DNA from 2 places in the Nitratireductor sp. L15S-10 genome. Region 1 is predicted to be linked to the other one. Evidence: predicted binding sites of a transcription regulator. Region 1 holds the regulator's gene; the other holds the start of a gene.
What was found. Region 1 encodes PhoB, which activates phosphate uptake and scavenging genes when phosphate is short. Its sites were predicted from a motif close to TGTCATNNANCTGTCAT; they were not measured.

Region 1 (4,210 bases):
AGCTGCGCGCCCGCGTGGGAATGGTCTTTCAGAAGCCCAACCCGTTCCCGAAGTCGATCTACGAGAACATCGCCTACGGGCCGCGTATCCACGGTCTGGTCTCCTCAAAGAGCGCGCTGGATGAAGTGGTCGAATCCAGCCTGCAGAAGGCGGGGCTTTTCAACGAGGTGAAAGATCGCCTGCATGAACCCGGCACGGGCCTCTCCGGCGGCCAGCAGCAGCGTTTGTGCATCGCGCGCGCCATTGCGGTGTCGCCGGAAGTCATCCTCATGGACGAACCGTGTTCGGCGCTCGACCCCATCGCCACCGCGAAGGTGGAAGAGCTGATCGACGAATTGCGCGAGAACTACACGATCGTCATCGTGACGCACTCGATGCAGCAGGCGGCGCGCGTCTCGCAACGCACGGCCATGTTCCATCTGGGCAACCTTGTCGAGGAGGGGCCGACGGACAAGATGTTCACCAATCCGGATGACAAGCGCACTCAGGATTACATCACTGGTCGCTTCGGCTGACGCACAGATAAGGAACCAGATCATGGGCGAGCACACAGTCAGCTCCTTCGATGAGGAACTCGGTGAGATCGACCGCCTCATTCGCGACATGGGCGATCTCTCCGGTGCGATGACCCGCGCCTCCACCAGTGCCCTTCTTCATTCCGATACCGCACTGGCGCAGCGCGTCATCTCCGATGACACGATCATGGACGCCAAGCAGCGCGACCTCGACGAGCGCGCCATCACGCTGATCGCCAAGCGCCAGCCAATGGCACAGGATCTGCGCAGCGTTGTCGGTGCCATTCGCATGGCCGCCGATCTGGAGCGTATCGGCGACCTTGCGAAGAATATCGCCAAGCGTGTCAGTGCGGTCGGCCAGAGCGCGACGCCGCGCACACTTGCTCATTCCATAGATGCTATGGCGGGCCTGGTGCTGCAACAGGTCAACGCTGTGGTCGAGCACTATGTGAAGCGCGAGCCCGAAGCATTGATCCAGTTGCGTGACGACGATGAGAAAATCGACATTCAGTACACGTCGGTGTTCCGGGAATTGCTCACCTATATGATGGAAGATCCGCGCAACATTACATCCTGTACGCATCTTCTCTTCTGCGCGAAGAATCTGGAACGCATCGGCGATCACGTGACGAATATCGCCGAGAATGCCTATTATGTGGTGACGGGGGAACAGCTTCCGGTCCAGCGGCCGAAGCTTGATGAAACACAGATGACGGTCGATGCGGATGCCTGATCGGCCGTAGCAATACTTTAGGAGAATGCCTTCCATGATTGCCCCCAAGGTCATGGTCGTTGAAGACGACGAACCGCTTTGCGTCCTGCTGAAATACAATCTGGAAGCCGAGGGTTATCAGGTCGAGATGATCTCACGCGGCGATGAAGCTGAAGTGCGGTTGCAGGAAAATGTCCCGGACCTGCTAGTGCTGGACTGGATGGTTCCGGCTGTATCAGGCATCGAACTGTGCCGCCGGCTGCGCATGCGGCCTGAAACCGAACGACTTCCCATCATCATGCTCACAGCGCGCGGCGAGGAAAGCGACCGCGTTCGGGGGCTTTCCACCGGTGCCGACGACTATCTGGTCAAGCCATTTTCGACGCCGGAGTTCGTGGCGCGTGTGCGCGCCCTTTTGCGCAGAGCCAAACCTGAGGTTCTCTCAACGGTTCTCTCTGTAGGCGATATCGTGCTCGATCGGGAATCGCATCGCGTCTATCGGCGCAAGAATGAAATCCGGCTGGGCCCGACCGAATTTCGACTTCTCGAATTCATGATGCAGCATCCCGGCCGTGTCTTCTCGCGCAGCCAGTTGCTCGACAATGTCTGGGGGGAGACGATCTACATCGACGAGCGTACTGTCGACGTTCATGTGGGCCGATTGCGCAAAGCCGTGAATCAGGGGCGGCTCCCCGATGTGATTCGCACCATTCGCGGAGCTGGCTACGCCATTCGAGAGGCGTGACTTCCGCTTATCTCGACTTCCTGTCGAAAATCCTGGAAATAACCCCGGCGCAAATGCCGGGGTTATTTGTTCAAGCCGTAGTGTGATTACTCGGTGAAGGTATTCTTCTGGCGAGCATGCTGGTTCTGAGCAACGGCGAAGCTTGTGGCCGGCTCCAGCGAGGCTGTCAGCTTTCCGTCTTTGGTGATGTCCCATTCCAGCACCGCGTCATCATAGACGAGCGCTGGATCGACAAAGACGCACGTTGCCATCACCCGCGGGGCCTCGCCTTCAAGCTCACGCATGGAGATGGGCTTCTCCGCCTCGCACTCCTCGAACGTTTCATAGACCGGAGCGGGGGCGGGAAGTTCGCGGCATTCAGCCATGTTGCCGGAGCAGCCGACAACCAGAAGAAGCGCAGCGATATGTTCCATGGCGTTCTCCTTTCACTGTCTGCCCGACGCGGAAGCCATGGATGGTCCGCATCGTCGGATGCCGCATTCGTTTACGTCTTTCGTACTTGTTTAACCACGCCCTCTCAGCAGCCCCATTATCAGGGAAATCGCGAGAAGGGCGAGAAAGATGTAGAACAGGATCTGTGCGATCCCCGCGGAAGCGCCTGCAATACCGCCAAAACCAAGGGCGCCGGCGATGAGTGCGACGACGAGGAATATAAGTGCCCAGTAAAGCATTCTGTCTCTCCGTTTAGTTATGGCTGTTAAACGTCCATCCACGATGATTGGTTCCCGGAGAAAGAAAACCGGCAAACAAAAAAGGCCGCCCGAAGGCGGCCTTTCTCATGAAGCCGGTGCTTCTGATGCCTCAGGCGGCCGCGCGAGCCTGGTGGTCGAAGAAAAGCGCCTGGCTGATTAGCGCCTTGACCATTTCCGGGCTGAACGGTTTCGTGACGAGGAAGGTCGGCTCAGGGCGCTCACCTGTCAGCAATCGTTCCGGGAAGGCGGTGATGAAGATCACGGGGACGGTGGCCCCTTCGAGAATCTCGTTCACTGCGTCAAGGCCCGAACTCCCGTCTGCAAGCTGGATGTCTGCGAGGACCATTTTCGGCTGCGTTTTTGCAAACATCTCGACGGCTTGCTTGTGGGTGCGGGCATTGCCGACGACGCGATGACCGAGACTTTCAACCATCTCCTCGATATCCATGGCAATCAGCGGCTCGTCCTCGATAATCAGGATGTCGGTGGCCACCTGGCGGGATATCTCCTCGCTGGCCTCGTGCAACATCGCGTTGATGCCGTTCATATCGGTTTCCAGAATTTCCGCCGCTTCTTCCGGTCGGAAGTTCTCGACGGCCACCAGAAGGAACGCCTGTCGTGGGCGGGGGGCGAGCGACGACAGATTTCTGGAAGCGCGTTGTTCCCATGCGGACGTCGGTGCACTTTCGGGGATCGGCACATCGAGCGTTTCGAAAAGCGATGTGAAAAGCCTGAAAAGCGCGATCTTGTCCGTTGATGCTTCGGGGAAAATGCTTGTGTCGGCGATCAGCGCTTCAAGCGCCGCGGCCACCAGGGCGTCACCGCTCGTTTGCGAGCCAGACACGGCTCTGGAAAAGCGCCGCAGATATGGAAGATGCGGTGCGATACGCGCTGACAAAGTCATGGATTTCAGGTCTCCCTCGTAATGTGGCAATGGGAACAATGCATATTTATGATGGTGAAAACGCGTGTTGCGGGAAAATGTTCCATAAGGAGGGAACGTTTTCTGCTCGGCGGCGTTTTGCCTGCTATGGAAGAGTGGTGGCGCGGGCCAATTCAATTGCGCCCGCTTCATTGGGAGACAGACTATATGGACGAAGACAGGGCATGAATTACGGCAAACCCAACACCCATCGGGGCCCGGACAAGCGCGGAAAGGATAGCGATCCTCTTGGCGCAAACTCCGAGATCGGGCGCAAGCTCAGGCAGTATTACGATGATTTGATAACGGAAGACATTCCGGACCGGTTCAGCGATCTTCTCAACCAGCTGGAACAGAAGAGCAGTGCCAAGACCGCCGGGAACAAGGATTGATATCGATGAGTGTATATCCTGGCTTTCGTGACGATCTTCTGGCCACCGTACCTAGCCTGCGCGCGTTTGCGGTCTCACTTTCAAAGAACGCCGACCGGGCCGATGATCTCGTTCAGGAGGCGCTCGTCAAAGCCTGGGACAAGCAGGCCAGCTACCAGCCGGGCACCAATCTGAAAGCGTGGCTCTTTACGATCCTTCGCAACGAATTCTATTCCCAGATGCGAAAGCGGAA
Region 2 (4,210 bases), 280 kb from region 1:
ACTATCAGGCCCGCGCAACGCCCGGCGTGCGCGCGGACGCGGCCATCGACGAGGGCCTGCGCGCCTACATGATTCGCGTCTATAACCTTATGGCGCTCGGCCTGGCAATCACCGGCCTTGCAGCCTTTGGCGCATTCAACCTTGCCATTGCCGACGGCCAACTGACGGCTTTCGGCCAGCTCATCTATGCCAGCGCCTTCCGCTGGGTTGTCATTCTCGCACCGCTTGCGCTGGTGTTCTTCCTGAGCTTCCGCATTCAGAACATGAGCGTCGGAGCTGCGCAGACGACCTTCTGGGTCTATTCAGCCCTGGTGGGTCTCTCCCTGTCGACGATCTTCCTGGTGTTCACCGGCGAGAGCATTGTCCGCACCTTCTTCATCACCGCCGCTTCGTTCGGCGCACTGTCGCTCTGGGGTTATACGACCAGGCGTGACCTTTCGGGCATGGGGTCGTTCCTGTTCATGGGTCTGATCGGCATCATCATTGCCTCGATCGTGAACATCTTCCTCGGCTCTTCGGCGCTGCAGTTCGCCATTTCGGTGATCGGCGTTCTGGTGTTTGCGGGCCTCACAGCCTACGACACCCAGCAGATCAAGGAGATGTATTACGAGGGTGACGACGCCACCGTTTCCGGTCGCAAGGCGATCATGGGTGCGCTGCGTCTCTATCTCGACTTCATCAACCTGTTCATGTTCCTGCTGCAGTTCCTCGGCAATCGCGAGTAGTGCGCACGGGGCCTGAAACAGTGCTATGAAAGGGCGGCTTTCGGGCCGCCCTTTTTGCGTCATTCCAGAACGATCTTCGAGCTTTCATGAAACCCGCCATTCGCCCCGCAAGCCCGCACGACGTCTCAGCCATTGCCCGCATCTACGCGCAAGCCGTGACCGAGGGAACGGCAAGTTATGAGCTCGAACCGCCAGGCGAGGCAGAAATGCTTGAGCGCATGGAGGCGCTCATTCGCAGCGGCTATCCCTATATCCTTGCGGAAGATGGAAGTGGCGTTCTCGGATACGCATATGCAGGGCCGTTTCGCCCGCGGCGGGCCTATCGGTTCATGGTCGAGGATTCGGTTTACCTGGCACCGGAGGCACAGGGGCGTGGCATTGGGCGGCGTTTGCTCCAGACGCTGATTGCAGCGTGCGAGCAACGCGGATTTCGCCAGATCGTTGCGGTTATCGGGGATGGTTCGGAAGAAAGCGCTTCGGTGAAGCTGCATCGGGCCGCGGGTTTCCGCGATGCCGGCGTTCTTCGTGGCAGCGGTTTCAAACACGGCCGCTGGCTCGACACGGTCTTCATGCAACTGGCCCTCAACGAAGGGGACGGTGCGCCACCTGATCCCCAGTCTGTTCCCGAGCGGCTGTTTCGCGGTGAGACCGTCCGCTGACTTCGTCTAGGTAACGAGTTTCAGCTTTTTGTCGAACACCGCCAGGACACGGGCCAGTTCATGCCCGCGCTTCAGGATCGCGCCGGTGGCAGCGATGACGCTGTAGGCACCCTGCTTCCGTGTCAGTTTGGGGTCTTTGACAATCTGAAACAGCGGGACCTCGCTGGTTCGCCTGAAGACGGAGAAGATGGCCCGGTCCCTGAGATGATCAATGGCATAATCACGCCATTCACCCGCGGCGACCATGCGGCCATAGATGCGCAGAATTTGATCCAATTCGCGCCGCTCGAAGGTTACGGGGAGGTCGGAACGTGCCCTGCGTGCCTCGTGCAGCGGGATCAGTATCCCGGACCCTTCCCTATCCTCCCTGGCGCTGCCGTAATCGGTCATTGGCGATACCTCATGACGATTTGGTGACAAGGGAAGATTCGCCCGCCATAGACGGAATTGCAAGCCCACATTGCCGAGACCCGTGATGGGCGGCGCGACGGGGCCTGCGGGCGTGCGTCATCCTTCTTGATGACCGGGGTATCGGAGTGGTTATATCCGTCCACATCTTTTGCCGACGTATGAATACGTGCTCTGCAAGCCTCATCTCTTAGCCGGTAGTCACAAATCGGGACCGTTTGTCGGAATTGGTGATGGCGTGCCTTTTTCTTGCCGCATTTTGTTCAAGCTCACGCCCCATTGTGCCGCAACGATCCGAACGTTGCCTGAGACGGTTCGGTCCGGACACGGATCCCGAAAACCCCAAGCCCCCCCGCCCTCGGGGTCATGACCGGATCGAACCAACTCTCGGACGCCCGAGCAAGGCAACGGTCCCAAAGGAATACAGCCGGTGCTGAATGAGTCAGCACCGGTTTTTCTTTTGGGACCAGCCTTTCATCGGTGAACCTTTGGCGGGTGTTATGGGTCGAGTGCAATGGCGCCAAGTATTGCGCCGGGCAAGCCACTTCCATCGACACGCTGGAGCAGCAGTGCGCAGCCATTGCCCTTCTGGATCAGCTCCGACCTGGGCATTTCGAATTTCCTGGCGGTGCCGTCCCACATGCCGATGGTCTGAATGCGGTTGACCGCGTTGCGATACTGGATTGTGCGCCCGCGATTTTCGCCGGCTCGGATCTCCACGGTGCTTTTTGGTGTATAATCCACAAAGACCAGATGTGCGCTGATGTCTTTGTCCTCAAGGCCTTCAGGCAATGAGCCAACGCTGACAATGATGCTGTCACCCGTGTCTTCCAGAGACAGATCCACCTGGAGCCCAGCTGCCGTTCCTGCCAGCGCTTCAAGCGTCGACATGACCTCGGCTCGATTGGCGCCATTCATATCACGGTGGCCGTTGACAATAGCCTGAGGGGTGTAAACCGAACTCTTCTGAAGGGTGCCGGCATACTTTCGTTGCCGTTCAGAATTGGCGGGGCGTGCGAGTGCGTCGCGCCAGCCTAAATAGTCCCAGTAGTCGACGTGATAGGCGAGTGCGACGACATCTTTACGGGAGGCGAGCTCATCGAGAACCGCGTCCGCTGGAGGGCAGGAGTTGCACCCCTGGCTCGTAAAGAGTTCTACAACACCGATCGGGCGACCCGTGTTCTCCGCCTCCGCTGGGCCAATGGCGGCGAGTAAGCCTAAAGCCAGTGCCGTGAAATGGCCTGGTGTCCAGAGCCGGAACATGCGCTCTCCGTGTGGAAATTGAAGCGAACATTGCTTTGTTTCAGAACTATAGGAGCGAGCGAGCCTCAACAAGAAGTCACGTTCCGGTGAGCCGATTGGCGGAGCGTCTTCAGGCGAAAAAAAACCGCCGGCGTTTCCGCCGGCGGTCTGATCATCGCGTCTGCGTGGCCCCGTCAGGCGGCCAGGTCGCGCAGCACATATTGCAGGATGCCGCCATTCTTGAAGTATTCAAGCTCATCCAGCGTATCGATACGGCACAGAAGCGGAACCTCTTTGACCGAACCGTCGGCAAAGGTGATCTTCGCGTTCACCGTGGCGCGCGGCTTGATGGTCTCCAGCCCGTCGATGGTGACGGTCTCATCGCCCTTCAGGCCGAGGCTTGACCAGCTCGTTCCTTCGTCGGCAAAGACGAAGGGAATGACGCCCATGCCAACCAGATTGGAGCGGTGGATGCGCTCGTAGCTTTCGGAGATGACGGCGCGGACACCGAGCAGGTTGGTGCCCTTGGCAGCCCAGTCACGCGAGGAGCCATTGCCGTATTCGCCGCCGGCAAAGACCACGAGCGGCACGCCTTCCTTGCGGTATTCCATGGCTGCGTCGTAGATCGACATCTCCTCCTTGGAGGGATAGTGGATCGTGTAGCCGCCTTCGGTACCGTTTTCGCCCAGCATGTGGTTGCGGATGCGGATGTTGGCGAACGTGCCTCGCATCATCACCTCATGGTTGCCGCGGCGCGTGCCGTACTGGTTGAAGTCGGCCACGCCCACGCCATTGTCCATCAGGTACTTGCCGGCTGGCGACTGTGCCTTGATGGAACCGGCGGGCGAAATGTGATCGGTGGTGATCTTGTCGCCGAACAGGCCGAGGATGCGCGCATTCTTGATGTCACTCACATCGCCGGTCGTCTTCTTCATGCCGACAAAGTAGGGTGGGTTCTGCACATAGGTCGACTTGTCGTCCCATGCATAGGTCTCGCCTTCCGGCACCTGTACGGCCTGCCAGTTCTCGTCGCCGGTGAAGACCTCGGCATACTTCTTCTCGAAAAGATCGCGGGTGACGTTCTTCTGGATGAACTCCTGAATCTCCTGATTGGAGGGCCAGATGTCCTTCAGATAGACGTCGTTGCCGTCCTTGTCCTGACCGATTGGTTCCTTG

Region 2: a site for PhoB is predicted at 1,787-1,803, ahead of P2W41_RS01980 (DUF2794 domain-containing protein). Genes of this name have one in related genera too.

What each region holds. Positions count from the first base shown of each region.
Region 1 is NZ_CP120674.1:683,806-688,015, forward strand. Features, by position in the region: gene pstB (phosphate ABC transporter ATP-binding protein PstB) at 1-515, shown strand, start outside; gene phoU (phosphate signaling complex protein PhoU) at 538-1,248, shown strand; gene phoB (phosphate regulon transcriptional regulator PhoB) at 1,286-1,972, shown strand; gene P2W41_RS03310 (hypothetical protein) at 2,059-2,385, opposite strand; gene P2W41_RS03315 (DUF1328 domain-containing protein) at 2,476-2,643, opposite strand; gene P2W41_RS03320 (response regulator) at 2,774-3,568, opposite strand; gene P2W41_RS03325 (NepR family anti-sigma factor) at 3,772-3,978, shown strand; gene P2W41_RS03330 (sigma-70 family RNA polymerase sigma factor) at 3,984-4,210, shown strand, end outside.
Region 2 is NZ_CP120674.1:404,839-409,048, forward strand. Features, by position in the region: gene P2W41_RS01970 (Bax inhibitor-1/YccA family protein) at 1-725, shown strand, start outside; gene P2W41_RS01975 (GNAT family N-acetyltransferase) at 812-1,384, shown strand; gene P2W41_RS01980 (DUF2794 domain-containing protein) at 1,391-1,774, opposite strand; gene P2W41_RS01985 (DUF1223 domain-containing protein) at 2,291-3,055, opposite strand; gene acnA (aconitate hydratase AcnA) at 3,229-4,210, opposite strand, start outside.